Regions from separate parts of the Ewingella sp. S1.OA.A_B6 genome, predicted to be linked through region 4. Evidence: predicted binding sites of a transcription regulator. Region 4 holds the regulator's gene; each other region holds the start of a gene.
The links. The regulator PurR, encoded in region 4, represses purine synthesis genes. The targets are predictions, from matches to a motif close to CANGCAAACGTTTGCNTG.
Positions count from the first base shown of each region.

Region 1: a site for PurR is predicted at 6,024-6,041, ahead of rbsD (D-ribose pyranase). Genes of this name have one in related genera too.
Region 2: a site for PurR is predicted at 5,052-5,069, ahead of purT (formate-dependent phosphoribosylglycinamide formyltransferase). Genes of this name have one in related genera too.
Region 3: a site for PurR is predicted at 4,795-4,812, ahead of cvpA (colicin V production protein). Genes of this name have one in related genera too.

Region 1 is NZ_JBLJFK010000011.1:116,710-124,796, reverse strand. It holds gene ACMV8I_RS17505 (FadR/GntR family transcriptional regulator) at 1-194, shown strand, start outside; gene rbsR (ribose operon transcriptional repressor RbsR) at 174-1,187, opposite strand; gene rbsK (ribokinase) at 1,188-2,117, opposite strand; gene rbsB (ribose ABC transporter substrate-binding protein RbsB) at 2,188-3,078, opposite strand; gene rbsC (ribose ABC transporter permease) at 3,102-4,073, opposite strand; gene rbsA (ribose ABC transporter ATP-binding protein RbsA) at 4,080-5,585, opposite strand; gene rbsD (D-ribose pyranase) at 5,593-6,012, opposite strand; gene kup (low affinity potassium transporter Kup) at 6,221-8,087, opposite strand, start outside.
Region 2 is NZ_JBLJFK010000001.1:617,072-625,158, forward strand. It holds gene ACMV8I_RS03000 (L-serine ammonia-lyase) at 1-1,113, opposite strand, end outside; gene ACMV8I_RS03005 (CoA pyrophosphatase) at 1,338-1,919, opposite strand; gene pabB (aminodeoxychorismate synthase component 1) at 1,937-3,313, opposite strand; gene ACMV8I_RS03015 (YoaH family protein) at 3,479-3,658, shown strand; gene purT (formate-dependent phosphoribosylglycinamide formyltransferase) at 3,759-4,937, opposite strand; gene dbpA (ATP-dependent RNA helicase DbpA) at 5,236-6,618, shown strand; gene yebF (protein YebF) at 6,883-7,248, shown strand; gene ACMV8I_RS03035 (S9 family peptidase) at 7,402-8,087, shown strand, end outside.
Region 3 is NZ_JBLJFK010000008.1:63,320-71,406, reverse strand. It holds gene truA (tRNA pseudouridine(38-40) synthase TruA) at 1-487, shown strand, start outside; gene ACMV8I_RS15240 (DedA family protein) at 549-1,217, shown strand; gene accD (acetyl-CoA carboxylase, carboxyltransferase subunit beta) at 1,493-2,410, shown strand; gene folC (bifunctional tetrahydrofolate synthase/dihydrofolate synthase) at 2,584-3,855, shown strand; gene dedD (cell division protein DedD) at 3,848-4,636, shown strand; gene cvpA (colicin V production protein) at 4,882-5,373, shown strand; gene purF (amidophosphoribosyltransferase) at 5,405-6,922, shown strand; gene ACMV8I_RS15210 (UbiX family flavin prenyltransferase) at 7,120-7,692, shown strand; gene argT (lysine/arginine/ornithine ABC transporter substrate-binding protein ArgT) at 8,031-8,087, shown strand, end outside.
Region 4 is NZ_JBLJFK010000001.1:763,249-771,335, reverse strand. It holds gene rnt (ribonuclease T) at 1-359, shown strand, start outside; gene ACMV8I_RS03785 (Grx4 family monothiol glutaredoxin) at 451-804, opposite strand; gene ACMV8I_RS03780 (C40 family peptidase) at 1,304-2,146, shown strand; gene cydH (cytochrome bd-I oxidase subunit CydH) at 2,291-2,629, opposite strand; gene purR (HTH-type transcriptional repressor PurR) at 2,717-3,742, shown strand; gene punR (DNA-binding transcriptional activator PunR) at 3,797-4,702, opposite strand; gene punC (purine nucleoside transporter PunC) at 4,870-6,105, shown strand; gene cfa (cyclopropane fatty acyl phospholipid synthase) at 6,443-7,594, shown strand; gene ACMV8I_RS03750 (riboflavin synthase subunit alpha) at 7,675-8,087, opposite strand, start outside.

The DNA of each region.
Region 1 (8,087 bases), on a different contig from region 4:
AAGCAGGAAAAAACCCTTTCCTGACGTCATTCTCTAATCTGTTCAGCTCGGTTTATCAAAGTTACTTTCGTGCCATCACAGGCAACGAGGTGATCAAACTGGAATATCATCAGGCTGTGGTCGATGCCATCCAGGCCAGTGATGCACAAGAAGCACTGTTAGCCTGTCAGCGGCTATTGATTGCCGTTGAGTGAACCGACTGACTCTCGCACGACCAGTTCAGGGGTCAGAACCAGCACCTGCGGTTCGGCTTCTGGATCTTGTAAACGATGGAGTAATGTATCAATAGCCAGTTCGCCCAGCGAATCTTTAGGCTGATGGATAGTAGTAAGCGGTGGCGTCATATATCGCGCCAGCTGGATATCGTCATAGCCTATAACAGCAACATCTTGCGGAACTCGCAATCCTTTCTTATAGAGAGCCTGATACACACCCACTGCCATAGCATCATTACTGGCAAAGACTGCCTGCGGGCGTGGTGATAGCGCCAACAGCTGGTCCATCGCCGGTATCCCACCCTCGAATTCAAAGTCTCCGTTGACTTCATACCCTGGCAGTATGGGCAGTCCAGCACGTTGCATCGCCTGACGGTAACCGTTCAGCCGTTCTTGCGCAGTGGTTTTATCCAGCGGGCCGGTGATGCAGGCAATACGCTGATAGCCCTGGCTTATAAGATAGTCGGTGGCCATCTCTCCACCCAGTAAGGCGTTATCCTGGATGATGTCGTTGGCTGCGCCAAAAGGGGCCCAGTCCATCATCACGATAGGTAGTGAAGGATAACGGCTGAGAGCATCCTGCGAAGGACGGTGATTTTCAGTGCACATTAATAGCAGACCATCGACACGCTTTTGCAGCAACGTTTCCATACTGCGGTTCATGCGTTCTGCATCACCATCGGTATTGCACAAAATCAAACTATAGCCGCGCTCGTAACAACTGCGTTCAACGCCACGCACTACTTCTGAATAGAAAGGGTTACTGCTGGCGGTCAGTAACATGCCAATGGTGCGGGTTTGATTCAGTTTAAGGCTACGCGCCAGCGCCGAGGGCGCATAATTGAGGCTATCAATGGCGGCAGTCACTTTGTTGCGGATAGCATCGCTGACGAAGCGATTGTTATTAATCACATGAGAGACAGTAGAGGTTGAAACGCCCGCCAGGCGGGCGACATCTTTCATGGTCGCCAATCAGGACTCCTGACACGCTAAGAAATCATCGATTTCATGACGCCATGGCACCGAAGGTTGTGCACCTGGACGGGTTACGGCAATTGCGGCGGCGGCATGGGCAAAACGCACAGCGCTTTCCATTGATTTACCTTCCAGCAAAGACGTCACTAACGCACCATTAAAGGTGTCGCCAGCAGCAATAGTATCTACGGCTTTAACGCGGAAACCGACCATCTGTTTGCCCTCACCTTTCTGGCTCAGCCAAACCCCTTTGCTGCCCAGCGTAATAATGACGGTCTCGATACCTTTCTCATGCAGCGCTTTCGCCGCGCGGGCTGCATCTTCATTGTTATTGACCTGAACTCCGGTCAGACGCTCAGCCTCTGTCTCATTCGGGGTGATAATATCCACCAGCGATAAGAGCTCAGCAGGTAATTCACAGGCCGGAGCTGGGTTGAGGATCACTTGGGTATTGTGCTGTTTCGCCAGTTGAGCGGCAGCAATAACCGTTTCCAGAGGTGACTCAAGCTGCATCAGTAAAGCTGACGCCTCGATGATCTCCTGTTGGTAACGATTCAGGTACTCAGGAGTCACTGCTTTATTAGCGCCAGCATCAATGCCAATAACATTTTCACCTTCAGCATTCACAAAGATCAACGCAACACCGGTCGTGGTGTCGGAGATGGCTTCTACAGGCGACGTATCAATGTTGTCACTCGCCAGTTGTTTGCGAACGCGCTCACCAATGTCATCCTCCCCGACGCAGGCGATAAAGGAAATATCTGCGCCAGCACGACCAGCAGCCACGGCCTGGTTAGCACCTTTGCCACCAAACGCCACGGTATACTGTTTACCGATCACCGTTTCGCCAGGTTGAGGGAATTGTTCGATATTAAGAATATGGTCGGCATTGATACTGCCAAGAACCACCAGTTTACCTGTATCCATTTGTGTTTCCTGAGTCATATTGCGCCACCCGGTAAGGATGGCGCAGATACCGTCAATCAAAACCGTAAAATTAAGGCTGAGCAACCAGTTTCAGGTCAACCGGAATAACGGCAGGTACTTTCTCGCCTTTCAGCACTTTATCCGCAGTCTGCACACCAATCACACCAATTTGGTCAGGACGTTGCGCAACGGTAGCGCCCATTTTACCGCTGTTAACCGCTTTGATGCCGTCTTCAGTGCCATCAAAACCTACCACCAGCACATCAGTTTTACCGGCGGTTTGCAGAGCACGCAGAGCGCCCAGCGCCATTTCGTCATTCTGCGCGAACACAGCTTGCACGTCAGGATGTGCAGTCAGCAAGTTCTGCATAACGTTGAGGCCTTTAGTACGGTCGAAGTCAGCAGGCTGAGTGGCGAGCATCACGAAATGATGTTTTTCAGCAGACTGTGCAAAACCTTTACCACGTTCACGGGCAACCGACGTACCGGCAATGCCTTCCAGTTCGATAACTTTAGCGTTTTCGCCCAGTTTCTTGGCAATGTAATCGCCAGCCATTTTACCGCCGAAGGCGTTATCAGAAGCAACATGACTGGCAACCACACCTTTGGTCGCCTGACGGTCCAAAGTGATAACAGGGATCTTAGCCTGATTGGCCATCGCCACGGCGTTACCTACTGCGTCAGAGTCGGTTGGGTTGATCAACAGCAGCTTGGTGCCGCGTACTGTCAAGTCCTGCACGTTAGCAAGCTCTTTCGCCGGGTTGTTCTGTGAATCCAACACCACCAGGTTGTAGCCCAGTTTGTCAGCTTCTTTCTGTGCACCGTCTTTCATCGAAACAAAGAACGGGTTATTCAGCGTAGAAACTACCAGCGCGATAGTGTCTTTTGCCAGCACGTTGGCACTGAACGAGGCGGTGATTGCTGCGGCGGAAACCCAGACTGCCAATTTTTTCATATTCATGGTCATAATTCCTGTAGGAGAGATTATTTGTTGCTTTTGTTATCTACCAAAACCGCCAGCAAAATGACGACTGCTTTGACGATCATTTGGTAGTAGGAGGAGACACCTAATAAATTCAAACCGTTATTCAGGAAACCGAGGATCAGTGCACCGATCAACGTTCCGACAATACGTCCTTTACCACCTGACAGGCTGGTTCCTCCCAAAACAACAGCGGCAATCGCGTCCAGCTCGTAACCGGTACCGGCAGTAGGTTGCGCAGAAGACAAACGCGCCACTTCAATAATGCCAGCCAAAGCCGCTAATAGACCGCACAGGGAGTAGACGATAATTTTCACTTTATCAACGCTGATACCTGACAGACGCGTAGCAGACTCGTTACCGCCCAGCGCATAGATATAGCGACCTAAACGGGTGTGATGCAGCATGTACCAGGCCGCAGCAAACACCACTACCATCAACCAGACCGGTGTAGGAACGCCGAGTGGGCGACCAATACCAAACCAGCCAAAGGTATCTGCAACATCAGTGAAACCGGTGCTTATCGGGCTGCCGTTGGTGTAAACCATCGTCACCCCGCGCAGCAGCAACATCATCACCAAAGTGGCGATGAATGCCTGAACTTTACCTTTGGCGACAATGATCCCGGTTATGGCGCCAACTCCGGCCCCCACGGCCAGCGCTGCCGCCACGGCCACCAGCGCATTCACTTCCAACCCGACCACCGAAGCCGCAACCGCACCGGACAACGCCAGAAGAGAACCCACTGACAGATCGATACCCGATGTCAGAATCACCAGCGTCATACCTACAGCCATAATGGCGTTGACGGACGTCTGTTGAAGAATATTGAACAGGTTATTCACCGTGAAGAAATTCGGGCTCATCGAAGAGACCACGGCAATCAGCACCAGCAGCGCAATCAGCGATTTCTGCTCTAATAACCATTCTTTAGTGAACCAGCGTTTTTTCGCTGACAATGTTTGAGAACTCATAGTTGATTACTCCTGCGTCACGCCGTATTGCTTGCCGACAGCGGCTGCCATCAACACTTCTTGCGTTGCCTGTTCTATCGGGAATTCACCGCTTAAATGGCCTTCATGCATCACCAGGATCCGGTCACTCATGCCCATTACTTCCGGCATTTCAGAGGAAACTAAAATGATGCTTAAACCCTCGCGCTTGAACTGGTTTATAAGCTGGTAAATCTCTTTCTTGGCACCGACGTCAACGCCACGCGTCGGTTCGTCGAGGATCAATATTTTAGGGCGGGTCATCAGCCCACGGGCAATCGCCACTTTTTGCTGGTTACCGCCAGACAGCAACCCAATAGGCTGCATCATTGACGGTGTTTTGATATTAAACATGCGGATGAAATCACCTACAGCCTGCTGCTCGTCGGCATGCCTGAGACTACCGCCTGCACGGCTGAAATAGCGCAGCGCCGTCAGCGACATGTTCTCTTTGACTGACATCCCGAGCACCAGACCATCACGCTTACGGTCTTCTGAGATATAAACAATACCGTTCGCCAGACCGTCCTGAGGCGAGTGAGTCACCACTTCGCGACCATCCAGAGCCACATAACCCGCTTTACGCGGCAGCGCGCCGTATAAAATCTTCATCAGTTCGGTGCGCCCTGCTCCCATCAAACCGGAGACACCGAGAATTTCTCCACCGTATAAATTGAAACTAACGTCTTCAACGCCGGGACCAGAAAGGTTACGCACCTGTAAACGCAGGGCACCGCGTTCCTGATTCAGGCGCGGATATTGCTCTTCTAGTTTGCGGCCCACCATCATTTCAATCAGGGTATCTTCCTGCAATTCGCTGACTGGGCGTTCAGCAATGAACTGCCCATCCCGGAACACGGTAACGTCATCGCAAATTTCAAAAATCTCTTTAAGCCTATGCGAGATGTAGACCACGCCACAACCCGCAGATTTCAATTCACGGATCACGTTAAATAAAGAGGCGGTTTCGGTATCGGTCAGCGCATCAGTAGGTTCATCCATGATGATGACACGCGATTCAAAGCTCAGTACTTTGGCGATTTCCACCATTTGCTGGTCGCCTATCGACAGTTCGCCGACCAGCCGATGGCTGCTATAGCGCAGATTCAGACGAGCGAGCAGTTTGTCTGCCTCGGCATACATCTTTTTCCAGTTGATGCGGCCAAAACCGTTAACGAATTCGCGGCCAAGAAAGATGTTCTCAGCAATGGTCAACTGAGGGATCAGGTTGAGTTCCTGATGGATAATGCCAATCCCGGCATCCTGTGAAGCTTTAGGGCCGTTGAATGCGGCTTCCTTACCAAGGAAATAGACTGAACCGGCATCCTTTTGGTAGATACCCGTCAGCACTTTCATCATGGTGGACTTGCCCGCGCCGTTTTCACCCACCAGCGCCATAACACGTCCCGGATAGACGCTCAACGCCGCACCGGAAAGTGCTTTTACGCCAGGAAACGCTTTATCAATCCCTGTAAGTTGCAGCAAAGGTTGCATAAAGGCCTCAGAAGGTTACGCCGGCACACAGAATGATGTTCGCATAGGGCGAACACTCCCCGCTGCGGATCACCGCCCGGCTTTGTTCAGTTTGTGCCTTGAAAGCATCATGGCTGATGTAATCCAAGGTAATGGCGTTTCCCTGATGTTGCTCAAGTTGTTTCAACTGCGCGAGTAACGCTTCATGGAGTCGAGGATTCTTTTCGATTATTTCCCCGGCGAGTATCGCCCGCTCAACCTGCATCTCATGTGTCACAACCTTTAAAACCTGTAAGAAGGTGGGGACACCTGCAGTCAGCGCCAGATCGATGCGTTGGGAAGATGCGGGTACCGGTAAACCGGCATCAGCAATAACCAGCTGATCGGTGTGGCCTAACCTGGCAATGATATGTGAGATTTCGGCATTCAAAAGCAGTGATTTCTTCATAGTAACTCCAACAGCGAAACGTTTCGCTCACTGATGAGTTTAGGAATCTTTAGAAATCTGGCAATGGTCTTGTGGCGAAATTGTGATCACCGTCGAAACGTTTCGCTGGTTCATTGAGAAAAGAGCGGGGAATTTGAGTTATTGCATTTTTAGGCGTTTAGAAATGCGAAAGGGCACCCGAAGGTGCCCTCTGCCATCTTGTCAAAAATCAGATTTCTACCTGCGTTCCCAACTCGATAACGCGGTTCGGTGGAATTTCAAACTGATCAGGCGCGCGCAACGCATTGCGGCTCAAGGCTATAAACAGTTTGCCACGGAAATAGAGATACCATGGGCGCTTGGTAAGGATCAGTGACTCATGGGACATAAAGAACGAGGTTTCCATCATCCTGCACGGCAAGCCTTCCAGCCCACAGCGATGGAAGACCTCCTCCACGTTCGGCGTCTCTTTGAAACCATAGCTGGCGACAACTCGCCAGAAGGTTGGCGATAGCTGTTCGATAGTGACACGCCGGACGTTATGAACATAAGGCGCATCTTCGGTACGCAGCGTCAGTAACACCACTCGCTCATGCAACACTTTGTTGTGCTTGAGGTTATGTAACAGTGCAAATGGAATGATGTTGATTGCACGCGACATGTAAACAGCGGTCCCCGGAACGCGCATCGGTGGCGATTTCTCCAGCGAGGCAATCATCGCTTCCAGCGAATTTCCATGTTCATGCATACGCCGCATAAGGCGGAAACGTTCGCTTTTCCAGGTCGTCATGATGATAAACATGCACAGGCCAAGCGTCAGCGGTAGCCAGCCACCGGAGAACAGTTTAGTCGCGTTAGCGGCAAACATTGGCACGTCGATAAGGAGCAGCACAACTAACAAAATGCCGACCAGGAAAGGCTTCCAGTGCCAGTTTTTCAGCGCTACCGCACAGGCAAGAATACTGGTCAGTACCATCGTGCCGGTTACAGCAATACCGTAGGCCGCAGCCAGATTACTGGAGTGCTCGAAGCTGGCGATAACGATCACCACGGCGATATACAGCGTCCAGTTAATGACGGGAATATAAATCTGTCCCGCTTCCATTTCCGAGGTGTGGATAATGCGCATCGGCGGCAAATAGCCCAAACGAACGCCCTGACGAGTCAGGGAGAAGATACCCGAGATAACCGCTTGCGAGGCAATAATGGTGGCGAGAGTAGAAAGGATCAGAAGCGGGATAATTGCCCATTCAGGTGCCAGCAGAAAGAACGGGTTCTTGATAGCCTCAGGGTTTTTCAGCAGCAGTGCGCCCTGACCGAAGTAGTTGAGCACCAGCGAGGGCAACACAAAGCTAAACCATGCCAGACGAATTGGGAATTTACCAAAATGGCCCATATCAGCATAAAGCGCTTCCACACCTGTGATCGACAGCACCACGGCACCGAGAGCCAGGAACGAGAAGGACTTGTGCTCGATAAAGAAGTTAACCGCCCACATCGGGTTCATCGCCCGTAGCACTTCCGGATTTTGAGCAATACTGTTGATACCCAGCACCGCCAGCGTCAGAAACCACAGTAGCATTACCGGCGCAAACAGCTTGCCGACAATGCCGGTGCCGTGCTTCTGAATAATGAACAGTAAGGTAAGAACGGTAATAGAAAGAGGAACGATATAAGGATCAAGTGACGGCGCAGCAATCTCAAGACCTTCCATCGCGGACAGAACCGAAATCGCCGGCGTTATCACCACCTCACCATAGAAGAAACTGCCGCCGATCAACCCCAGTATGACCAGTATGGCGGTGTTTCTGGAGGAGGTATTTCTTCCTGCCAGTGACATCAGCGTCAGGATACCGCCCTCACCGGCATTGTCTGCACGCATCACAAACGTGAGATATTTCAGCGAGACAATCAGGATCAGCATCCAGAATATTAGCGACAGAAAGCCGAAAACAACGCTGGGTTCAACACTGAAGCCATAGTGGCCGGAAAAACACTCTCTCAGGGTATATAAAGGACTGGTGCCAATGTCGCCATAGACCACACCAATGGCGGCCAAGGTTACTGCCGGGAGTGACCGTTTATGTTCTGTGCTC
Region 2 (8,087 bases), 150 kb from region 4:
TATTTCAGCGGCAATACAGACCTGAACCGGGCTTCCCCCCAGCAACTCGGCCAAACCTGCCGCCGCCATCGAGCAGGCAACACCGACTTCTCCCTGGCAGCCAACTTCCGCACCTGAAATCGAAGCATTCATCTTATAGAGAATGCCGATAGCCCCGCAGGTCAGGAAATAGCGCAGATAAATGTCCGGGCTGACCGACTCTATGAACTGGTCATAATAGGCCAGTACCGCCGGAACAATCCCGCAGGCACCGTTGGTCGGTGCGGTTACCACTCGCCCACCTGCGGCGTTTTCTTCATTCACCGCCAATGCGAACATATTGACCCAGTCAATCACGTTCATCGGGTCATTGGACAGTTTATCATTGGAGACCAACATACGGCGCAACGCAGAGGCCCGGCGAGGTACGCGCAGCGGCCCAGGCAATACGCCTTCGGTATTTAAACCGCGATCGATACAGGCCTGCATGGTGCGCCAGATGGTTTCGAAATACTGTTCGATATCTTGCTTGCTGTGCTGTGCCAACTCGTTCTGCATCATGAGCCCTGACAGCGAGAGACCCGCATCTTTGCATTTAGCTAACATTTCACTGGCTGAATTAAAGGCGTAAGGCACGCTTACTTCGTCGAGAACCGGTTGGCCGAAATGCTCATCGTCGACGATAAATCCCCCGCCAACGGAATAGTAGGTTTTGCTATAAAGCAATGTATCGCCGGCAAAAGCATGAATCTGCATCGCATTTTCATGCTTAGGTAAATTCTCACCACGGAATACCATGCCGCTATCACGCGGGAAATCGACTTCGTGATGCGTTTCACCTAACGGCAGACGCTCTTGTTGCTCAACATCGCGGATAAAATGAGGAATGCCGTCAATATCCACCGTATCGGGTTTATTACCCGCCAGGCCAAGAATAATGGCGATATCTGTGTGATGCCCTTTACCGGTCAGTGAGAGTGAACCGTAGACATCCACTGCAACACGCGTCACGTCAGGCATTATGCCCTTTTCAAGCAGATCATCAGCGAACTGTTTGCCTGCTTTCATGGGGCCCAAAGTATGGGAACTGGAAGGGCCAATCCCGACCTTGAACATGTCGAAAACGCTAATCACGTTGAGTACTCCTGTTTTGGGAGATGGCACTGAAATATGCGGCATGCACGGATAGATTTACTGTGTAATTCGTAATTGATAGTGGATTATCGCAGTTTTACGCATGACTTAACACACAGTCTAAAAGGGGTTGTGACGTAAAGTTGTTTTTTTCGCATGAAATAAATTAATTTGAAGCAAAAATGTGATCAGCTTGTAATTATTTAGCCATAAATGCCCATTCTTCAGACGCGAATCTGCTCGGCGAGTCGCCGAATAATGGCGGCGGTCAGCCCCCAAACAAATTGCTGTTGATACCATGAGAGGTAAATTCGGTGATGCAACCCACCACGGTGAATATCGAGCGGGTGATAGCGGGCGAGATTAAACGCCTCTTCGAGAGGGATCTCGAATAACTCCGCCACTTCGTCTTCGCAGGGATGTAACGGCACATCTATCGGCAGTAAACCAATCACCGGTGTGACCTGAAATCCGCTGCTGCTGTCGAGCGGTGCGAGCGTACCTAACACGTTGACGTCAGTGGGAGGGATTGCCACTTCTTCGTACGCTTCCCGCAGGGCGGTATCAATCAGTGAGGGATCCGATGCATCAGCGGCACCGCCGGGGAAGGCTACCTGGCCGGCGTGTTTGCGCAGAAAGTCTGAGCGTCTGGTCAGCAACAGCGTCGGCTGCTCGCGGCAGATGATCGGAATAAGCACCGCAGCATGGCGATGCCCGCGCACCGCAGACGGCAGCGTCGGGGGTAGCTGGAGTTGAAAGCGGCAGATAAACTCCAGTACTGCCGGTGAGTAGCGTGATGGCTCCATTGGCGTTTCAGGCCTAATCAAGGCTGCTGTACTCCCAATTGCGGCAAAATGCAGGCGAGCTTATCGAAGGTTTCCTGGTATTCGGCCTGCTCTTCGCTGTCGGCCACGATGCCACCTCCGGCCCAACAATAAATATTGCCCGCTTCGGTCAGCAGAGTGCGGATGGTGATACTGCTGTCCATGGTGCCGCAGCAGCTGATATAGGCGATGCTCCCGCAGTAGGCGTTGCGACGGTGCGGTTCAAGCTGTTCGATAATTTGCATGGCGCGAATTTTCGGCGCGCCAGTGATGGAACCTCCGGGGAAACAGGCGCGTAGCAGTTGGCTGGCGTGGCACTCTGGCGGTAATTGTGCCGTGATGGTACTTACCAGATGATGCACTGCGGGAAAAGGCTCGACCACAAACAGTTCCGGCACGCGCACGCTGCCGGGCGTCGCAACGCGCCCCAGATCGTTGCGCATCAGATCAACAATCATCAGGTTCTCAGCGCGATCTTTTTCTGAGGCGGCGAGGCGTAATGCCTGTCTGGCGTCGGCTTGAGGATCCTCCAGTCTTGGCAGCGTACCTTTAATTGGCCTCGTTTCTACCTGATGACCTTCCAGCCACAGGAAGCGTTCCGGCGAAAAGCTCATAACCGCATTATCTTCCAGGCGGATAAATGCAGAGAAGGGGGCGCAGTTAGCCGCGTTCAGCCGCAGAAATTCCTGCCATTCATCGCCTGAATAGCGGCTGGAAAAACGCTGCGCCAGATTGATTTGATAGCAGTCGCCACTGAGCAGATACTCCTGAATCTGACGGAATTTTTCGCCATACTCTTGGCGACTCATGTTTGCCTGCCAGCCACTATTTAACTTAAATTTCACGGGGACAGTTGGGATTGAAAAACCTTCCAGCCAATTTAGGCGGGCCTGAAGGTCACCCTGGCACACCAACGTCAGACGTTGTAAGTGATGATCGGCCACCAAAGCCCAATCGTAAATCCCCACCGCCATATCTGGTAAATGAATATCTTGCCGGGCCGTGATAGGCAGAGTTTCAATACGACGCCCAAGATCATAGCCAAACAGGCCGAGTGCGCCGCCTAAAAACGGCAGGTCAGGATGGGGCTCAGCCTGTAAACCGCACTGCGCCAACTGCTGTTCCAGCAACATAAAAGGATCTGCATCGCTGAAAAGCGTGTTCTGACGCGAGACGATTTCGGTTTTTGCTCCCCGGGTCGTCAGTTTAATCAGCGGATCGGCGACCAGAATATCAAACCGGTTATGCGCATGCTGCGCGGAACCGGAATGCAGAAGCATCGCCCACGGCTGTGAAGATAGCGGGGCAAACCGCGTGAGCAGGGCGTCAGGTTGGTGATCAAGCTGATAAAATGTCAGGGAATGGGCAGGTTGCATGGCAGGTTTCACGGTTCTGGAGAATTTCAGGACAGGCTGTGATCCTAGCATAGAATAGGCCAGCGGAAGAAGAAGGGGTATACTGTCGGGTCAATCATGATGGTTGCGCTCACATAGCGCCATTTTCATCCGAATTCATGCAGTACCCATAAACAGGACACTCCCATGCTTGCAGGTATGCCTTCACTTTCACACAGCGAACAGGAACAGGCCGCCGACCGTATCCGTGAGATGATGGCCGGTGGAATGAGCAGTGGTGAAGCCATTGCTACGGTAGCAGAGGAAATTCGCGCTAAACATAAAGGCGATCGTGTAACCGCTATTTTTGACGACGAAGACGAATAACCGACACGCTACTCAGTCATAAATTATGTATATAACAATGCGATGAAAAAACGGGCCCTTTTGCTGGCCCGTTTTTATTACTTTGAATCTGGGGCTAAAATTAGCCTTTCACGATCACTGCCGCCGCAGCCTGCTTCGCAGTTTCAACCGCTTGCTCTACGTTGTCACCAATCGACAACGCCACGCCCAGACGGCGTTTACCACTGATTGCTGGTTTGCCAAATAAACGCACCTGATTTGATCCTGTCAGCGCGTGCTCCAGCCCGCTAAACGAGACATTGTTGCTGTTTAGCTCCGGTAAAATGACGGCTGAGGCCGCCGGGCCAAACTGGCGGATCAGCCCGATAGGCAGTCCGAGGAAGGCGCGGACGTGCAGAGCGAATTCAGACAGGTCCTGAGAAATCAGCGTCACCATGCCAGTGTCATGCGGGCGTGGAGAAACCTCACTGAATATCACGTCATCGCCACAAATAAACAGTTCCACGCCAAACAGCCCTTTACCGCCCAGCGCCTTAACCACGTTGGCTGAGATCTCTTTGGCGCGTTGCAGGGCTAGTTCACTCATCTGCTGCGGTTGCCAGGACTCGCGGTAGTCGCCATCTTCCTGACGGTGGCCGATAGGGGCGCAGAAATGAATCCCATCAATGGCGCTGATGGTCAACAGAGTAATTTCGAAATCAAATTTAACCAGCCCCTCGACGATCACTCGTCCACCACCGGCCCGGCCGCCTTGTTGAGCGTACTCCCAGGCTTGCAGCAGTGTCTCTTCGCTGCGGATCAGGCTTTGGCCTTTACCGGATGAACTCATCACCGGTTTGATGATACATGGATAGCCAATCTCATTGACCGCCGCACGGAACGAGGCTTCGTCATCGGCAAACTTGTAGGTTGAGGTCGGCAGTTGCAATGTTTCGGCGGCCAAACGACGAATACCTTCGCGGTTCATGGTCAGACGCGTCGCTTGTGCACATGGCACCACGTTGTGGCCCTGTTTCTCCAGCTCCACCAGCATACTGGTCGCAATAGCTTCGATTTCAGGCACGATGAAATCAGGACGCTCGCTTTCGATGACCTGTTTTAGTGCTTCGCCGTCGAGCATATTGATCACATGACTGCGATGAGCGACTTGCATCGCCGGCGCATCGGCATAGCGGTCAACGGCAATGACCTCCAAACCAAGACGCTGGCATTCAATGGCCACTTCTTTACCCAGTTCGCCAGAGCCCAATAACATCACGCGAGTTGCGCCAGAGCGCAGTGCAGTACCGATGGTTAACATAGCTTCGTACCCTGATCTGTGGTGGTGGGAAATGCACACAGGCGGCAGCGTTATAAGCTGTGAACGCCAGTTGGCCTGAAACAGGTCGGCAGTATTATATATGAAAAAATTGGCAACGAAAACGATTGCGCAGCTTCCGGCGGGTGGCTCGCGTAAAACTCTGTGCGGTTTTTTTTGTGCGTCTGGTTCAGCGGATAAGGCAGTGAAGTCACGTCTCTGTTATTATTTATGCCAAACCATGGCGTCATGTTTTCTGCCGCTGCCTCGAATTTTCTGCCTTATATAAAGAGTTATCGCCTTGAGCACGCATTCATTTTCTGTCCTGACTTTGCCCGTTGAGCAACTTTCTAACTTGTCTGAGCTGGGTTACGCCGAAATGACGCCGATTCAGGCCGCGTCGTTGCCAGCCATTCTGCAAGGGCAGGACGTCCGCGCGAAAGCCAAAACGGGCAGTGGCAAGACGGCTGCCTTTGGTATCGGTCTGTTGGATAAAATTATCGTTAGCCAATTTGTCACCCAGGCACTGGTTCTCTGCCCAACTCGCGAACTGGCCGACCAGGTGAGCAAAGAGCTGCGCCGGCTCGCGCGTTTCACCCAAAACATCAAAATTCTCACTTTGTGTGGCGGTCAGTCTATCGGGCCACAGCTCGAATCGCTGGTGCATCCCGCGCATATTATCGTTGGCACGCCGGGCCGTATTCAGGAGCACCTGCGTAAAGGCACACTCAAGCTCGACCAGTTGAAAGTGCTGGTACTGGATGAAGCTGACCGCATGCTGGACATGGGTTTCAGTGAAGATATTGAAGATGTAGTGAGCTACGCACCGCAGGATCGCCAGACATTGCTGTTCTCTGCAACTTACCCAAGTGGCATTGAGCGCATCAGTAATAAATTTCAGCGTCAGCCTTTGAATGTTGAAATTGAGGGTGAGGATGACATTGCGGATATCAAGCAGGTGTTTATTGAAACCGAACGCCAGCAGCGTCTGACACTGTTAACGGCGGTGCTTTATCAGCATCAGCCAGCCTCCTGCGTGGTGTTCTGTAATACCAAGCGTGACTGTCAGGAAGTGTACGAAGCGCTAGAGGGCAAGGGTATCAGTGCGCTGGCGCTGAACGGCGATCTCGAACAGCGTGACCGCGATCGTGTGCTGGTCCGTTTCTCCAACGGGAGTTGCCGCGTTCTGGTGGCTACGGACGTTGCGGCGCGTGGTCTGGATATCAAACAGTTGGGTTTGGTCATTAACTACGAATTATCTTTTGATCCGGAAGTACACGTTCACCGCGTAGGCCGTACCGGTCGTGCTGGTACCAGTGGCCTTGCGGTCAGCCTGGTCACGCCACAGGAAATGGTTCGCGTGCACGCACTGGAAGATTACACCCACCAGACCGTAGTCTGGCAGCCTGCAGCGCAGGTACTGTCTTCTTCGCCGGTGGCGCTGGATGCCGAAATGGCTACCCTGTGTATTGACGGTGGCCGCAAAGCCAAAATTCGTCCGGGTGACATTCTGGGTGCACTGACCGGCGAAGCCGGGCTAACGGCGGCAGAAGTGGGTAAAATCGATATGTTCCCGATTCATGCCTATGTTGCTATCCGCCAGAAGAGCGCCAAAAAAGCTCTGCAACATTTGCAGGAAGGTAAGATTAAAGGGAAAAACTGCAAGGCGATTATTTTACGCTAATGTAGCCATCATACTTGAGATTGTATCCGCATTGATGCGCCCTAATCACTTACGTAGGTAAGCGAGCGAGCGCATTGGCTTGCTGACGTGGTGCAACGCCAATGAATTTGGTCATGTGCTTAATGTACGGCCTTCATGTTAACGTTGTGTTATGTCCTTGTTCGGGATTATTATGTCCCCGTTAACGATGACCCTTTGCGGAATAAGGATATTAGTCCATCCAGTGGTCACCAGGGATTGAAAATAGCGATCAGGAGACGGTACATGAAAACAGTAATAGTTGGCGCATTAATAGCAGTGGCTGGATTGAGCAGTGTGGTGCATATCGCGCAGGCGGCGGAAACTGAAAACCGAACCGCGACTATCGCGCCGTGCAGCAATGCCAGCAAAGATGAAATCGCCGCGCTGGTGAAACGTGATTTCCTGCAAAACCGCATCACCCGATGGGATGCAGATAAGAAAATCCTTGGCACCTCAACGCCGGTGGTATGGATCTCACCTGACAGCATTACGGGTGACAATGCCAAATGGAGCGTTCCGGTTAAAGCACGTGGTGATCACACCGACAAAACTTATCCGGTTACGCTTAATTGCCAACTGGGCGAAATCACTTACGGTAACCCGCAATAATCTGCTAAATAGCTTACCTTAGCGTCGCCATGGCCTTGCCTGTCGGCGTTTTTTGTATGCTTTCCATTCCCGTCCTATTCCCCTTACCGCTTGGTTTACCTGCATAAACCTGTCACTCTGGTCGCACAATCAAGAACATTGAGATAAGGCGAGATGATGACACCACCGAAGGCTGAAAAACGCCCAAAAATGCTCACCATTCATGGTGAAAACCGCATCGATGACTACTACTGGCTGCGCGACGATGACCGCACCGATGCCGATGTCCTAAATTATCTCACTGCCGAAAATGCCTTTACTGAGCAGGCTTTACAGCCGTATCAGGTGCTGCGTGAAACGCTATATGAAGAAATGGTGGCGCGCATTGCCCAGCAGGATCACTCGGTGCCTTACGTGAAACAAGGTTTCCGTTACCAAACCCGCTACGAGCCGGGCAATGAATATGCTATTTACCTGCGCCAGCCTGCTGCCGAAAGTGAAGCATGGCATACGCTGATTGATGGTAATGAACGGGCCAGCGACAGCGAGTTTTATACGCTCGGTGGGTTGGATATCAGCCCGGATAATCAGCGCATGGCGGTATCGGAAGACTTCCTCTCCCGCCGTCAGTACGACATTCGCATCAAAAACCTGACGGATGACAGTTGGGCTGATGATGTGCTGAAGAACACGTCGGGCGGCAGTGAGTGGGCCAATGATTCGCAAACGCTGTACTACGTGCGCAAACACAAGAAAACCCTGCTGCCGTATCAGGTTTATCGTCATACCGTTGGGACTAACCCTAAAACTGACCAGTTAGTGTATGAAGAGAAAGATGACACGTTTTATGTCGGGCTTGA
Region 3 (8,087 bases), on a different contig from region 4:
GCGTTTCAGCGCCACGGCGCGCCGTTATCGTTATCTTATCTACAACAATCGCTTCCGTTCTGCCATTTTGCAAACCGGTATCACGCATGTGCACCTGCCGCTGGACGTCGAGAAGATGCAGCGTGCCGGTCAGGCTCTGCTGGGCGAGAACGACTTTACGTCATTTCGTGCTTCACAGTGCCAGTCACGCACGCCGTGGCGTTACATGCTGCATCTTAACGTCAGCCGTCATGGTAACTACGTGATGGTGGATGTTAAGGCCAACGCTTTTCTTCATCATATGGTGCGCAATATCGTCGGTAGCCTGATTGAGGTTGGCTGCGGCGCACAGCCTGAAAGCTGGATCGCTGAGTTGCTGGCAGCCAAAGACCGCAATCTGGCGGCGGCGACGGCGAAGGCCGAAGGGTTGTATCTGGTCTCGGTGGATTATCCAGACAAATTTGGATTGCCAAAACTGAACATGGGGCCGCTGTTTTTAGCGGACTGACTGTGTTCTGACATGTTACTTAACTCTGCGCATTTGGGCGTTTAAAAAGGTGATTAACTCGATGGACTTCATTCACTTTATCATTGATTTCGTGCTCCATATCGATGTGCATCTGGCTGAGTTGGTGGCCCAATACGGTGTTTGGGTTTATGCCATTCTGTTCTTGATTCTGTTTTGCGAAACCGGGTTAGTGGTGACACCGTTCCTGCCGGGTGACTCCCTGTTGTTTGTCGCCGGCGCACTCGCCGCACTGCCGGGTAATGATCTGAATGTGCATTTGATGGTGTGTCTGATGGCCGTTGCGGCTATTGTGGGTGACGCGCTGAACTACACCATCGGCCGCTTGTTTGGCGAACGTTTATTCAGAAATCCGAATTCCAGGATTTTTCGTCGCAGTTATTTGGATCAAACGCACAAATTTTACGAGAAACATGGCGGCAAAACGATTATTCTGGCGCGCTTCGTGCCGATAGTGCGTACGTTTGCGCCTTTCGTTGCCGGCATGGGGCATATGTCATACCGCCACTTTGCGGCCTATAACGTGATTGGTGCGCTGGTTTGGGTGCTGCTATTTACTTATGCTGGTTACCTTTTTGGTAACGTGCCGATTGTGCAGAACAATCTGAAATTGTTGATCGTGGCGATTATCGTCCTTTCTATTCTTCCACCTGTGGTTGAGATTTGGCGGCACAAGCGTGCAGCGGCGAAGGAAAAGCGTCAGCAGGGCTAGTGTGATGCCGGCAAAGAAGGACGTTTTATAGTGCATCAGCGCTACCATTAAAGGTATTAAACCAAGTACGTGGACCAGTTTTTTATCCACAGCGCCGTACTGTTATGGTTTAATGAGCGACATTTATGGTCTGTTCCTGCGAACAACCCTTCCGTGTCGCGTCTGTTATGCCTTTGTGTATCAGGGCGGGCGGACGTTTTGGGTAGGTTTCAGGGGACTTGTTACAGCATGAACAGCGGACTGGCTTCGGCCGGGTTCAAACAGAAAGGTCATCGATGAGCTGGATTGAACGAATTCTTAATAAGAGCAACGTCTCGCAAACCCGTAAGGCAAGCATTCCTGAGGGTGTCTGGACTAAATGTGACAGCTGCGGTCAGGTACTTTACCGTGCCGAACTGGAACGCAATCTCATGGTTTGCCCGAAGTGCGACCATCACATGCGCATGTCTGCACGGATGCGCCTCTTCACCTTTATGGATGAAGGCAGCGAGGTTGAATTAGGCAGCGAGCTTGAGCCTAAAGATATTCTGAAGTTTAGAGATTCCAAAAAATATAAAGATCGTCTGGTTGCAGCACAGAAAGAAACCGACGAAAAAGATGCCATGGTAGTCATGAAAGGCACGCTTTACGGCATGCCTATCGTGGTTGCAGCATTTGAATTTGCCTTTATGGGCGGTTCAATGGCGTCCGTCGTCGGGGCGCGTTTCGTCCGTGCCGTAGAACAGGCGATGGAAGATAACTGCCCGCTGGTCTGTTTCTCGGCCAGCGGCGGTGCCCGTATGCAGGAGGCGCTGATGTCGCTTATGCAAATGGCTAAAACCAGTGCGGCGTTGGCTAAATTACAAGAACGCGGCCTGCCGTACATTTCTGTGATGACTGACCCGACCATGGGCGGTGTTTCGGCCAGTTTGGCCATGCTGGGTGACATTAATGTCGCTGAGCCGAAAGCGCTGATCGGTTTTGCCGGTCCACGCGTTATCGAACAAACCGTTCGTGAAAAACTGCCGCCAGGCTTCCAGCGCAGTGAGTTCCTGATTCAAAAGGGCGCGATCGACATGATTGTCCGTCGTCCCGATTTACGTCCAAAACTGGGTAGCGTCCTGGCCAAGCTAACCGGTCAACCTGAACCTAAAGTGGCCGAAGTTCAGGCAGCCATCAGCAGCAACGCTGCTGATAATCATCAGGATGCCTGATTGACCAAGGTAAAAGCCGGTCAGTCATAACGGTGCGCGTGGGTATCCCATGCGCTCCCGTCAGCAGACCGTGCTTTTATCCTGTTTGTCGCATCTGACAAAGGGGCATTGCCTGCTGTCGGCGTTAGGTAATGTCGTGTCTGAGTGAACCTAATACAGGTTGGACGAGACTCATGCAGAATCAACTTATTCCCCAAGCCACGTCGCCTTTGGCCGCGTGGCTTTATTATCTCGAACACCTCCATTCTCAGGCGATAGAGCTCGGTCTCGATCGCGTCAAAGCCGTCGCCAGCAAACTGGATCTGTTGCAACCGGCACCTTTTGTTTTCACCGTCGCCGGTACTAATGGTAAAGGCACCACCTGCCGCACGCTGGAAGCGATTCTTATCGCCGCCGGGTTACGCGTCGGGGTTTACAGTTCGCCGCATCTGGTGCGTTACACCGAGCGCGTACGTATTCAGGGTGAAGAATTGCCGGAAGAAGCACATTGCCAATCTTTTGCTACGCTTGAAGCCGGACGCGGAGATATCTCTCTGACCTATTTTGAGTACAGTACATTATCGGCCCTGCGCTTATTTAAAGACGCCAAACTCGACGTGGTGATCCTCGAAGTCGGCCTCGGCGGGCGGCTTGATGCCACCAATATTGTCGATGCCAACGTTGCGGTGGTGACCAGTATTGCGCTCGACCATACCGACTGGCTTGGATCTGACCGTGAAAGCATCGGACGTGAAAAAGCCGGAGTATTTCGTGGCAATGCACCGGCGATTGTCGGTGAGCCGGATATGCCGCAGTCGATTGCCGACGTGGCCGCTGAAAAAGGCGCTGATTTGTACCGCGTGGGTGAAAGCTGGCGTTATGAGGTCATGAGTGACCGCTGGTGCTGGGAAGTAGCCGGCGGGGAGACGCTGGATGATTTACCGGTGCCTAATGTGCCATTGCCGAATGCCGCTACAGCACTGGCGGCTTTGCACTATTCCACGCTGGATATTTCCGGGGCAGCTATTCGCAGTGGTTTGCAACAGGCCCAATTGCCGGGACGTTTCCAGATCCTGAGTGAGTCGCCACGGCTGATCCTCGACGTTGCCCACAATCCACATGCCGCGACTTATTTGGCCGGGCGGCTGAGTGAGCTGCCGCGCAACGGGGGGAAAGTACGCGCCGTTGTGGGAATGCTGCATGATAAGGACATTGCCGGTACGCTGGCCTGTCTGGAACAACAAATTGATGAATGGTACTGCGCACCGCTGGAAGGTCCGCGCGGTGCCAGCGTAGAAGAACTGGCCGTGCATCTGAAGCAAGCGCATCAGTTCACGGACGTCGTTAGTGCCTGGCAACAGGCGATGCAGGATGCTGATAGTCAGGATATTGTGATTGTCTGCGGATCATTTCATACCGTAGCGCACGTGATGGCTGCTTTAGACGCGGGGAAAACCAGTGGCTAGTAAGTTTCAAAATCGTCTGGTCGGGACCATCATTCTGGTCGCGCTTGGCGTGATCATTTTGCCGGGTTTGCTTGACGGGAAGAAAAAGCACTATGAGGATGAGTTTGCATCGATTCCGTTAGTGCCGAAACCGGGGGACACGCAAGAGCAGGACGTGGTGCCGTCGGTATCGCAGTCGTTGCCTGCCCAGCCGCCGGAAGGGGCCGTGGAAGCGGTGCATGGTAAGGGAAATACGGTCACTCAACCGGCAAATTCGGGTCAGGAACTGCCAGATGACACCGATGCGCAGCCCCTAACGCCGGTATCCCCTGTTACTCAAAATACTGAGCCACCAAAACAGGTGCAGCCAGCGCGCCCGGCACCGACCAAACCGAAGGTCATTGAGCCCAAGCCAATGGTGGAAGCCAAGCCAGTAGAAAAACCGAAGCCGGTTCATCCTAAGCCGATTGAACAGCCCAAAGTGACTGAGCAACCGAAAGCCGTTGAGCCGCCAAAAGTTGAGAACAAACCGCAGGTGGAAGAGAAAGCGCCCGCCGGGCAGTCTTATGTAGTTCAGCTCGGTGCGCTGAATAATGCGTCGAAAGCTAATGAGATTGTCGCCAGTCTGCGTTTGTCCGGGTTCCGTGCCTACACGGTACCGAGTACGCCAGTGCAGGGGAAAATTACCCGCATCTTCGTCGGTCCTGATGCGTCGAAACAGAAGCTGGAATCGTCACTGCCGCAATTGAATAAGATCAGTGGACTGAGTGGGCAAGTGCGCAGTTACAACGCGGGTAAATAGCCGGACTGTAGTAGAATATGGTGGTTAAAACAGAGAAAAGGGCACGCGTTTTGTGCCCTTTTTCTATAAGATCGTTAATTGAGGATCTTCTAGGTTTCTGCGGTGATTGAGGTTTTTTTCATCGCGCTTATTAATTTGTTCGACCGGCAGATTTCCGCTACGCAAACGTTTTCTTTTTCTGTTAGAATTCGCCGCGAAATGGGTGCCAGAGGCGGACGTGGCTACATTACACACTGGAATAGTTAATGGTCTGGATTGATTACGTCATTATTGCGGTTATTGGGTTTTCTGCTTTAGTTAGCCTGGTCCGGGGTTTTGTTCGAGAGGCCTTATCACTGGTAACCTGGGCTTGCGCCTTCTTTGTTGCCAGTCATTACTACCCGTACCTTGCCATCTATTTCACACGTTTCGAAGATGAATTGGTTCGAAATGGGATCGCAATTGCCATCTTGTTCATCGCGACGTTGATCGTAGGTGCAATTGTCAACTATGTGATTAGCTCTCTGGTTGAGCGAACCGGGTTGTCCGGCACTGACAGAGTGTTGGGGGTGTGCTTCGGCGCACTACGCGGCGTATTGATTGTCTCCGCGATGTTGTTCTTCCTGGATACCTTTACCGGTTTTTCACAAAGTGAGGACTGGAAACAGTCTCAGTTGATCCCGCAGTTCAGTTATATCATCAGGTGGTTCTTTGACTACCTGCAGAGCACGTCGAGTTTCTTGCCAAAACATCTCTAGTTTTTGGCAGCGCTGATGAGGAAAAGACAACATGTGCGGTATTGTCGGTATCGCCGGTTTCACGCCGGTAAACCAGTCGATTTATGACGCGTTAACGGTGTTACAACACCGTGGGCAGGATGCCGCAGGCATCGTCACCATTGACGCCAATAATAATTTCCGTTTACGGAAAGCCAATGGCCTGGTGAGAGATGTGTTCGAAGCACGGCATATGCTACGCTTGCAGGGCAACATGGGCATTGGCCATGTTCGTTACCCAACGGCTGGCAGTTCCAGCGCTTCTGAAGCTCAACCTTTTTACGTCAACTCTCCGTTCGGCATTACCCTTGCCCATAACGGTAATCTGACCAACGCCCACGACTTGAGAAGTAACCTGTTCGAAGGCCAACGCCGCCACGTGAACACCACTTCTGACTCCGAAATTCTGCTTAACATTCTTGCCAGTGAGCTTGACCGTTTTCAGCACTATCCATTGGAAGCTGACAACGTGTTCGCCGCCGTGGCTGCCATGAACCTGAAAATCCGCGGCGCCTATGCCTGTGTGGCGATGATCATCGGTCATGGCATGTTGGCGTTCCGTGATCCGCACGGTATCCGCCCGCTGGTTATCGGTAAGCGTACGCTGGAAGATGGTCGTAACGAGTACATGGTGGCGTCAGAAAGCGTCGCACTGGACACGCTTGGCTTTGAGTTCCTGCGTGATGTTGCGCCGGGTGAAGCGGTGTATATCACCGAAAAAGGCCAGTTGTTTACTCGCTTGTGTGCTGAAAACCCTCAGTACAATCCGTGCCTGTTCGAGTATGTTTATTTCGCGCGTCCTGATTCTTTCATCGATAAAATTTCCGTCTACAGCGCCCGTGTGCGCATGGGGCAGAAATTGGGGGCTAAAATTGCCCGTGAATGGGAAGATCTGGACATCGACGTGGTAATTCCGATCCCGGAAACCTCCTGTGATATCGCACTGGAAATCGCCCGGATCCTCGACAAGCCTTATCGTCAGGGCTTTGTGAAGAACCGATACGTGGGCCGGACTTTTATCATGCCGGGTCAGGTGGAACGTCGTAAGTCGGTACGTCGCAAGCTGAACGCCAACCGTGCCGAGTTCCGTGATAAAAACGTCCTGCTGGTGGATGACTCTATCGTGCGTGGCACGACTTCTCAGCAAATCGTTGAGATGGCGCGTGAAGCCGGCGCAAAACGCGTTTATCTGGCGTCAGCGGCACCGGAAATTCGTTTCCCGAACGTTTATGGTATCGACATGCCAAGCGCCAACGAACTGATTGCTCATGGTCGCGAAGTCAGCGAAATCAGGCAGATGATTGGCGCTGATGCACTGATTTTCCAGGATCTCAGTGATCTGATCGCCGCAGTGAAAGAAGACAACACTGATATTGAGCATTTTGAGTGTTCAGTATTCGATGGCGTCTATGTCACCAAAGACGTTGACCAGAATTACCTCGAGTATCTTGAATCTCTGCGCAACGATGACGCTCAGGCGTTACGCGGCCAGCAGGAAGCCGAGAATCTGGAAATGCACAACGAAGGCTGATTTTTAAGCACGCTTTTCGCGGCGCGTGCCGTCCGGTGAACTCACCTGGCGGGCGCGCCTTTTTTGTGGGTGAAATTCCTTGTGAACCCTCTGCCGGGCGGACTTGCTTATCCCCGGACATTGCGGCAAAGTCATCAAAATAACTTTTTGGTTAGTCAGTGCACCGTTTCCGGTGCAATTCTTCAGAGGCAGTTTTCATGAAACGACTTATTGTCGGCATTTCCGGCGCGAGCGGCGCGATTTTTGGCGTCCGGTTACTCGAGGTTCTGCAAAGCGTTGCCGATGTCGAAACCCATTTAGTGATGAGCAACGCTGCCCGCCAGACATTGACGCTGGAAACCGACCTGTCGCTGCGTGATGTTCAGCAACTGGCCGACGTCGTGCATGATTCCCGCGATATCGCCGCCAGCATTTCCTCCGGCTCCTTTAAAACGACTGGGATGGTGGTTTTACCTTGCTCGATTAAAACTCTCTCCTGCATTGTGAACAGCTATACCGACGGTCTGCTGACCCGCGCCGCCGACGTGGTGCTCAAAGAGAGCCGACGTCTGGTGCTTTGCGTGCGTGAAACGCCGTTGCATCTGGGCCATTTGCGTCTTATGACGCAGGCTGCCGAGCTCGGTGCGGTGATCATGCCGCCGGTTCCTGCGTTTTATCATCGTCCAGTTAGCGTCGATGATATTATCAATCAGACCGTAAACCGGGTGATTGACCAGTTTGATATCGAGCTGCCGGAAGATCTATTTGTTCGATGGCAGGGCGGACGCTAGACGTATTTCCCCATTTAAGCCCACCTTTTGTACAAATTGATAACATTGCACCAAATTAAAACATTGCCTGTTTCATTTTGGTGCATTTCTGTAGCACTCTGTGGTTGTGCGCTATTCATCCTGTTGAATCCCGACGTTATCTTGCTGCAATTTTAATCGCATCGGCCTGATGGTGGCCAGTTAACCTGACTGGAGGATAATCGGCATGAAAACTGCATAGTCAAACAGAGGGGAACACAGTTCCCGTTAGCTGCACCGGCATGACCAATAATAAAAAGATGTTCTAACACAACAGAAATGACCAACCACAACAAACGATTAATGACTGAGGGTAATGTATGAAAAAGTTGTTCAAGGTTCTTCCGCTGGTATTGGCGTTAGCCAGCGTTAGCAGC
Region 4 (8,087 bases):
TGAAAGAACAAAACTGCAACCGGGCGATCATCGTTGCGCATAATGCCAACTTCGATCACAGCTTTTTGATGGCGGCGGCGGAACGCGCTGGACTAAAACGCAACCCGTTCCACCCCTTTGCCACTTTTGATACAGCGGCACTAAGCGGGTTAGTACTCGGTCAGACCGTACTGGCTAAAGCCTGTATTAGTGCGGGCATGGTCTTCGACAGCAGCCAGGCACATTCGGCGTTGTATGATACCGAACAGACCGCGGAACTATTTTGTGAGCTGGTGAACCGCTGGAAGCGCCTTGGTGGCTGGCCGTTGCCTGTCAACGTAGACGACGAAGAGAGCCAAACTGCCGACAGCGAAGAGTAGTTATTGGCTGGAAACAGAAAATTTCTTAAAAAAAAGAGCGTCTCGTCATGAGCCGCTCTTTTTATTGCTTCCTGGCACCTGCGGGCAGATTTTATTCTGGCTGCGGCTCTTCAGAAGATTTGTACTTCTCTGCCGTTTCCTTGATCAGCGTCTGCAACTCACCGCGCTGATACATTTCAATCACGATGTCGCAACCACCGACCAGTTCACCATCCACCCACAATTGCGGGAAGGTTGGCCAGTTGGCGTACTTAGGCATTTCCGCGCGAATATCCGGGTTTTGCAAGATATCAACGTAAGCAAAACGTTCGCCACAGGCAGAAAGCGCCTGAACGGCCTGAGCCGAAAAACCGCAGCTTGGCAGCTTGGGTGAGCCTTTCATGTAAAGAAGAATTGGGTTTTCGGAAACCTGCTTCTGAATTTTTTCTATGGTAGTCGTGGTCATTTATTGCTTCCTCAAGCCAAAACTGGCTGTCACGGTCATTACTCATTGATGCGCTGGGCGCTGTCTGGAAATGTGCGCCATTTGTCGCTTAACATTTGTCACCTAACGTCTATTGTAACGATGGAGAGCTTTGGATAAAAACGCCATTTTTTACAGGGTCTTTTAATCGATATCGTTTTAACTGTTTTGTTTCGTCACTTTTTTATAAAAGTGCCTAGCGGCTCGCAATAATAAACATTCATTCAGAATAACATTTTTGACCGTTGAGTTTAACTCTCTTATGACAGAGTGAGTCTGATCAGAGTACATCTTCAACGCTCTGAAATAAGATGGTTTTTAGAACTAAAGATGCCTATTTTTACAGCATTTAAAATGCTATTAACTTTTTCTCACAATATGATCTAAAATCGAAGCAATTCGTGCTGTTTTATCGGGTTCTTTTAGGTAATACTCTGACATCTCTGATGTTTAACCTTGGGCCAATATTGGTAACGACGCCATGCGTTTATTGTTTACGCTTTCTGTGCTGCTCTTTACCCAGCTATTTCTAAATCTGGCGTATGCATCGCCACATACTAATGTTGCCGCTGAACAACGAAAAAGCCATGTCAGTCAGGCCAAGCCTGACGATCGACGAAAGCGCAAAGCCGTTGCCCGAAGCAGCAAAAAGTCCAAGTCAGAGCCGGTAGTAAAAGAAAAGAAAGCAAAAGTTAAAGAAGCGAAAAAAATCACCAGCACCAAACTCGTTCGCCATCAGCGCTCGGTAAATAAAAACGTCAAAACGACGAAGAATGAAGTAATAGCGAAGAAAGGAAGCCGAACGATAGCAAAAAATGAGACCAGTAAAAAAGCCTATGGTCGCCATCGAAAAACCAAGGGCTTACTCGCGAAAGAGAGTAAACCAATCGCATTAAGCGCTGCACATAAAAAAAGATATCAACATGCGCAACAGACTGCGATGACCAAGCTGATGCATCAGGTCGGCAAACCCTATCGCTGGGGTGGAACCTCACCGAATACCGGTTTCGATTGCAGTGGTTTAGTGTATTACGCGTACAAAGATCTGATTCGTATCAAAATGCCTCGTACTGCCAACGAAATGTACCATCTTCGTGATGCGGCACCGGTCAAACGTGGCGAGCTGGAAAGTGGCGATTTAGTCTTCTTTAGAATTAATAATCGCGGTGCGGCAGATCACGTAGGTGTTTATGTTGGCAACGGTAAATTCATTCAGTCTCCGCGTACAGGTGAAGAGATCAAAATCACCTCACTGGGCCAAGATTACTGGCAAAATCACTACGTAGGAGCGCGTCGGGTTATGACGCCTAAAACGATTCGTTAAGTCAGTGGTTACGCTAATCAGCGATGAATAGCATTTAACGAAACGTTTATGAAACTTCAGACTGCAAAATAAAAGGGCGTTTCCTGTAACAGGAATCGCCCTTTTATTTTGTTTTTCACTCACCACGTATAAAGTGCAACTACTTCAGTTCATTACTGCTGTAAAACTGAAAGCAACAATCACTGCCAGTGCGCCGACCACAGTAATGAGAGCAAATTTCAAATTGGTATCCATTAAAACCCCTTTCGGATCAAATGTGGCTTTATCATAAGCCATACAGTTTGTGTGCCAACGCATTTTCTCACAGTTTTGTTTTAAAATCTCGTGATCATCCTCCAGGTTATAAAGACTTTTTACTTCCCCTTTAGTCAGATATAAGAGAAAATTAGCGGTTACCACGCTGCGTGCGGGTAGATTCATTCCGATGCTCTTTTCAGACGGTTGTACTTCTCTGAAAAACCCACCAAAGATTTGACTGCTCATCCACACTTCAGCAGTCAAATCCACGCAGGCAAACGATTAACATAATGCTAACGTGCTGAAGCACGTTAGACAGGAGTCATTCTTTTCATGGCAACGATAAAAGATGTCGCAAAACGGGCTGGCGTTTCCACCACAACCGTGTCGCACGTCATCAATAAAACACGTTTCGTCGCCGAAGAAACTAAAGCCGCCGTGCAGGTTGCGATTAAAGAACTGCACTATTCACCCAGCGCGGTGGCGCGTAGCCTCAAGGTCAACAACACTAAATCCATCGGTTTGCTCGCGACATCCAGCGAAGCACCCTATTTTGCCGAAGTGATCGAAGCGGTTGAGAACAGTTGCTATGCCAAAGGCTACACGCTGATTTTGTGTAACTCGCACAACAATCTCGATAAGCAGCAGGCGTATCTGTCGATGCTGGCACAAAAGCGTGTGGATGGTCTGTTGGTGATGTGCGCAGAGTATCCTGATGCCCTGCTCGACATGCTCGAAGAGTACCGTTCGATTCCGATGGTCGTGATGGACTGGGGCGAAGCGCGCAAAAACTTTACCGACAGCATTATTGATAATGCCTTTGCAGGCGGTTATATGGCCGGGCGCTATCTGATTGAGCGCGGCCATCGTGATATTGGCGTGATCCCAGGACAACTGGCCCGTAACACCGGTGGTGGCCGTTTCCAGGGCTTCGTTAAAGCACTGAACGAGGCCAATATTCCGCTACGTGAAGAGTGGGTGGTTCAGGGCGACTTTGAGCCGGAGTCCGGCTACCAGGCAATGCACAAAATTCTGATGCAGAAGCAGCGTCCGACGGCAGTATTCTGCGGGGGGGACGTCATGGCTATGGGTGCTATTTGCGCTGCCGATGAAATGGGCCTGCGGGTGCCCCAGGATATTTCTGTGATCGGGTATGATAACGTGCGCAATGCCCGCTATTTTTCTCCCGCACTCACCACTATCCATCAGCCAAAAGAGCGTCTGGGCGAGATGGCATTTACGATGCTGCTGGATCGCATTATCAGCAAGCGTGAAGAGTCGCAAACCATCGAAGTTCATCCAAAACTGATTGAGCGTCGCTCAGTAGCCGATGGACCTTACCGCGATTATCGCCGTTAGTTCCGATCATTTCGGCTCTTCCAACCCGTAACACCTGCACTTTTGCAGGTGTTTTTAATTGCGCAACCACTCCTGATTGAGGGTTGCCGTATCGCCCAGGTAATCCAGAAGCCATGCAAGAGATGGAGACTGATTACTTTGGTCCCAGGTCAGGCAACAGGCACTCTCAGGAAAAGCGGTTGCCAGCGTCAACACGCTGAGTTTCTGTTGCACTATCCATGTTTCAACCAGATGCACAGGCATCATACCCACACACAGACCTTCACGCAGGCAGTCCATGGCGCAGGTCCAGTCGGGAACCACTAAGCGGCGCTGATTATCCAGCGTCCAGGTATCCCGCTTAGGTAGGTTCCGCGAGGTGTCTTCAATGCACAGAGCCGGATAAGCGCGGAGTTGCTCGTCAATAAGTGGCGCTGTCAATGCCGCCAGAGGATGACCCGGGCTGACGACACAGTGCCAGTCCATAAAACCCATATCCCGAAAGCTGAAACGTCCGCCGGTGGGGACGGCGCGCGTTGCACCGATGGCCACATCCGCACGCCCATCCACCAAGGCATCCCACACGCCGTTAAACACTTCTGAGTGGATAATCAACTCGGTATCGGGAAAGGTTCGATAGAAATCAGTAATAAGACGCCTTAATCGGTCCGGTTTGACAATGCGGTCTACCGCGACATTTAGCTGCCCTCGCCAACCATTGGCAACTTGTTGGCATTGACGCCGCGTGGCTATCATTTTTTTGATAAGCAGGCGCGCCTCTTCAACGAAAACTTGACCTGCGGCAGTCAGTTCCACATCGCGATGACGCCTTTCAAACAGCGGCACGGCCAGCCACTGCTCCAATTGACGAACGGTATAGCTGACAGCAGAAGGCACTCGGTGCAGCTCTTGTGCCGCAGCGCTAAAACTTCCTGTACGCGCCACTGCATCGACCACTTCCAGTGAATATTCTGACCACATACTCTCCCGCCCCTTCTGCTTTCAATTTTTTTGATACAAGAGCGCAAATATTAACGTTTCACAAGGGGCAAGCCAACCTATTACACTGCGCGCCTGAGACTTCCTGCACGTTGTGCCGCTACTGATTTATTTTCGCGTAACAAACATCGCATAAAAAAGAGAAATTCATGAAACCCTCCTTCGGATTTATGCTCTACCTCGCCGGGTTGAGTATGTTGGGCTTTTTAGCCACAGATATGTACCTTCCAGCTTTCAGCACCATGCAAACCACGCTGGTCACCACGCCCGGACTAATCAGTGCCAGCCTAAGTATTTTTCTTGGTGGCTTTGCCATCGGTCAACTGCTGTGGGGGCCGCTGTCTGACAAACTCGGGCGCAGACCTGTGCTTATCGCTGGCCTGACGCTTTTCGCGCTCGGTTGTCTGGGAATGATATGGGTGGAAAATATCTATCTGCTGCTGGCACTGCGCTTTCTGCAGGCTATTGGCGTGTGTGCAGCAGCCGTAAGCTGGCAAGCACTGGTTATTGACCGCTACTCTGCCGACGTCGCCAAACGTACTTTTGCGACCATTATGCCGTTGGTCGCATTATCCCCTGCCCTTGCACCCCTTATCGGCGCATGGGTATTGAACCACTTTGACTGGGAAGCCATTTTCGCCCTGCTGCTGGCCATTGGTGTTCTGCTGTTAATTTTCTCTTTCCGCATTCGCGAAACTCAAAAATCTGCCGTTGGCCAAAAGGCCGACCGGATCAGCTTTTTCAAACTTTTAGCTTCATACGTGTTCAGCGGTAACGTACTTATTTATGCTGCTTGCTCGGCAGGATTTTTCGCCTGGCTGACCGGTTCGCCCTTTATTCTCAGCGACATGGGATATACACCAGGCATTATCGGCCTGAGTTATGTTCCTCAGACTATCGCTTTCCTGGTGGGTGGATTCGGCTGCCGCTTATTGATCAGCAGAATCGATGGCAACCGCATACTTCCCTGGTTGCTCGCAGGGTATGCGCTGAGTGTCGTCGCACTTTATCTGGTGGCAACACTCACTAACGCTTCGCTGATCACCTTACTGATCCCGTTCTGCCTGATGGCGCTGGTTAACGGTGCTTGCTACCCGATTGTTGTCGCCAACGCGTTGATGCCGTTTCCTGCCAGCACAGGCAAAGCGGCTGCGTTACAAAATACATTGCAATTAGGTTTGTGCTTTATTGCCAGCCTGTTGGTTTCTGCGTTTATTGCCTGGCCGTTACTGGCGACCGTTACCGTTATGCTGGGAACGTTGGTATTGGTTGCACTTGGCTTCATGATGGTTAAGAAAAGTGCTAAGCAGGACAATACGATGAAAGCCACAATAAAAAAGCAATTGAAAACAGTCGAAGGGAAAAATGCTAACCAACTGTCATAATAACCTTATGTGACAGTAACTTAAACAATATGCCCGCCGCGCGTGATTTGTTATTGAGAATGCGCGCAGGCGAGCCTATACTCAAAAAAACCGATAAAAATAATATTTATACAATGCTTTTTCGCAAATATTTTCTGGGTGCGGGTCGTGTGTCACGTTTTATACCAAAGTTTTTCACGCGATAGCCTCTCAGGTTGCGGGTTTTCTTCTAATTTCCTCTGTTCATAGTTGCATATCAGATAAGGCGGATTACCGTCTGTTCTCATAATGACCTGCATAAATTGCCTTGGTTTCCCCGGCAGGTTAATAAGTCAGAAGAGCAAGTGATGGAGAAGCTATGAGTTCATCGTGTATAGAAGACCTGAGTATTCAGGACAATCATTGGTATCGCATCGTCAATGAAATGTTGAGAATGGCAGATGTACAGATCAACGGCACCCGCCCTTTTGACATCAAAGTTAAAAACCCTGATTTTTTTAAACGTGTTTTACAAGAGGGTTCTCTGGGTCTGGGTGAAAGCTTTATGGATGGCTGGTGGGAATGCGAACGACTGGACATGTTCTTTCAACGCGTCCTGAATGCAGGCCTTGAAAGCAGACTCCCTAAACATTTTAAAGACACACTCCGCATTGCAGCCGCACGGCTCACCAACTTACAATCCAAAAAGCGCGCCTGGATTGTCGGTAAAGAGCATTATGATCTGGGTAATGACCTGTTCAGTCTTATGCTTGATCCTTATATGCAATATTCCTGCGGCTACTGGAAGGATGCCAGCACTCTTGAGCAAGCCCAGGAAGCAAAATTAAAAATGATATGCGATAAGCTACAATTAAAACCTGGCCTGCGTTTGCTCGATATTGGTTGCGGCTGGGGTGGGTTGTCAGAATATGCAGCAAAACATTATGGCGTGAGTGTGGTGGGAGTAACCATCTCGGCCGAACAGCAAAAAATGGCGCAGGATCGCTGTAAAAATCTTGATGTCACTATTTTGCTACAGGATTACCGCGATCTGGATGATCAATTTGACCGGATTGTGTCAGTGGGAATGTTTGAACATGTCGGTCCGAAAAATTATCAAACCTACTTCGACGTCGTCAAACGGAATATAAAGCCGGATGGCTTATTCCTGCTCCATACGATTGGGTCGAATAAAACGGATCTGAGTGTCGATCCCTGGATTGATAAATATATTTTCCCCAATGGCTGTTTACCTTCTATTCAGCAGATCGCACATACCACTGAAGCACGGTTTGTCATGGAAGACTGGCACAATATCGGCACGGATTACGACCGCACACTGATGGCCTGGCTGGAGCGTTTTCTTCAGGCGTGGCCATTATTGGCAGGTAAATACACTGAGCGGTTTGAACGTATGTTCACCTATTATCTGAATGCCTGCGCCGGGGCTTTCAGGGCGCGTGATATTCAGCTTTGGCAGGTTCTGTTCAGCCCGCAGGGTGTAGAAGGTGGAATTCGCGTACCTCGCTAGCCTCAATGGGCTACTGTCGTCAAAAAGCCGGACAGGTCACCAGCCCGGCTTTTGGTTTTTTATTTTGATGGGCTTTCACTCTATTTTTCGTACAGATCCATCATCGCCTGCGCGGTAGCCATTGCCGCCTCACGGCTTGCTAATACGCGTTCAACCGTATCCACAATGGCTTGTGTTTGCGGATCAATCTCAATATTAATTTTATCGCCCAAGCGCTTGGTACCAAGGGTCGTTCGCTGCAAGGTTTCTGGAATTAAATGCACGCAGAATCGGGTTTTAGTGACTTCACCAACAGTAAGGCTTATTCCGTCAATACCGATGAAACCTTTATGTAATACATATTTCATTAAATCTTCATGCGGCATGCGGAACCAGACTTGACGGTTATTTTCGGAAGTAAGAATTTTCGCCACTTCCGCCGTACAAATAATATGGCCGGACATGAGATGTCCGCCAATTTCATCATCAAAACGTGCGGCTCGCTCCAAATTGA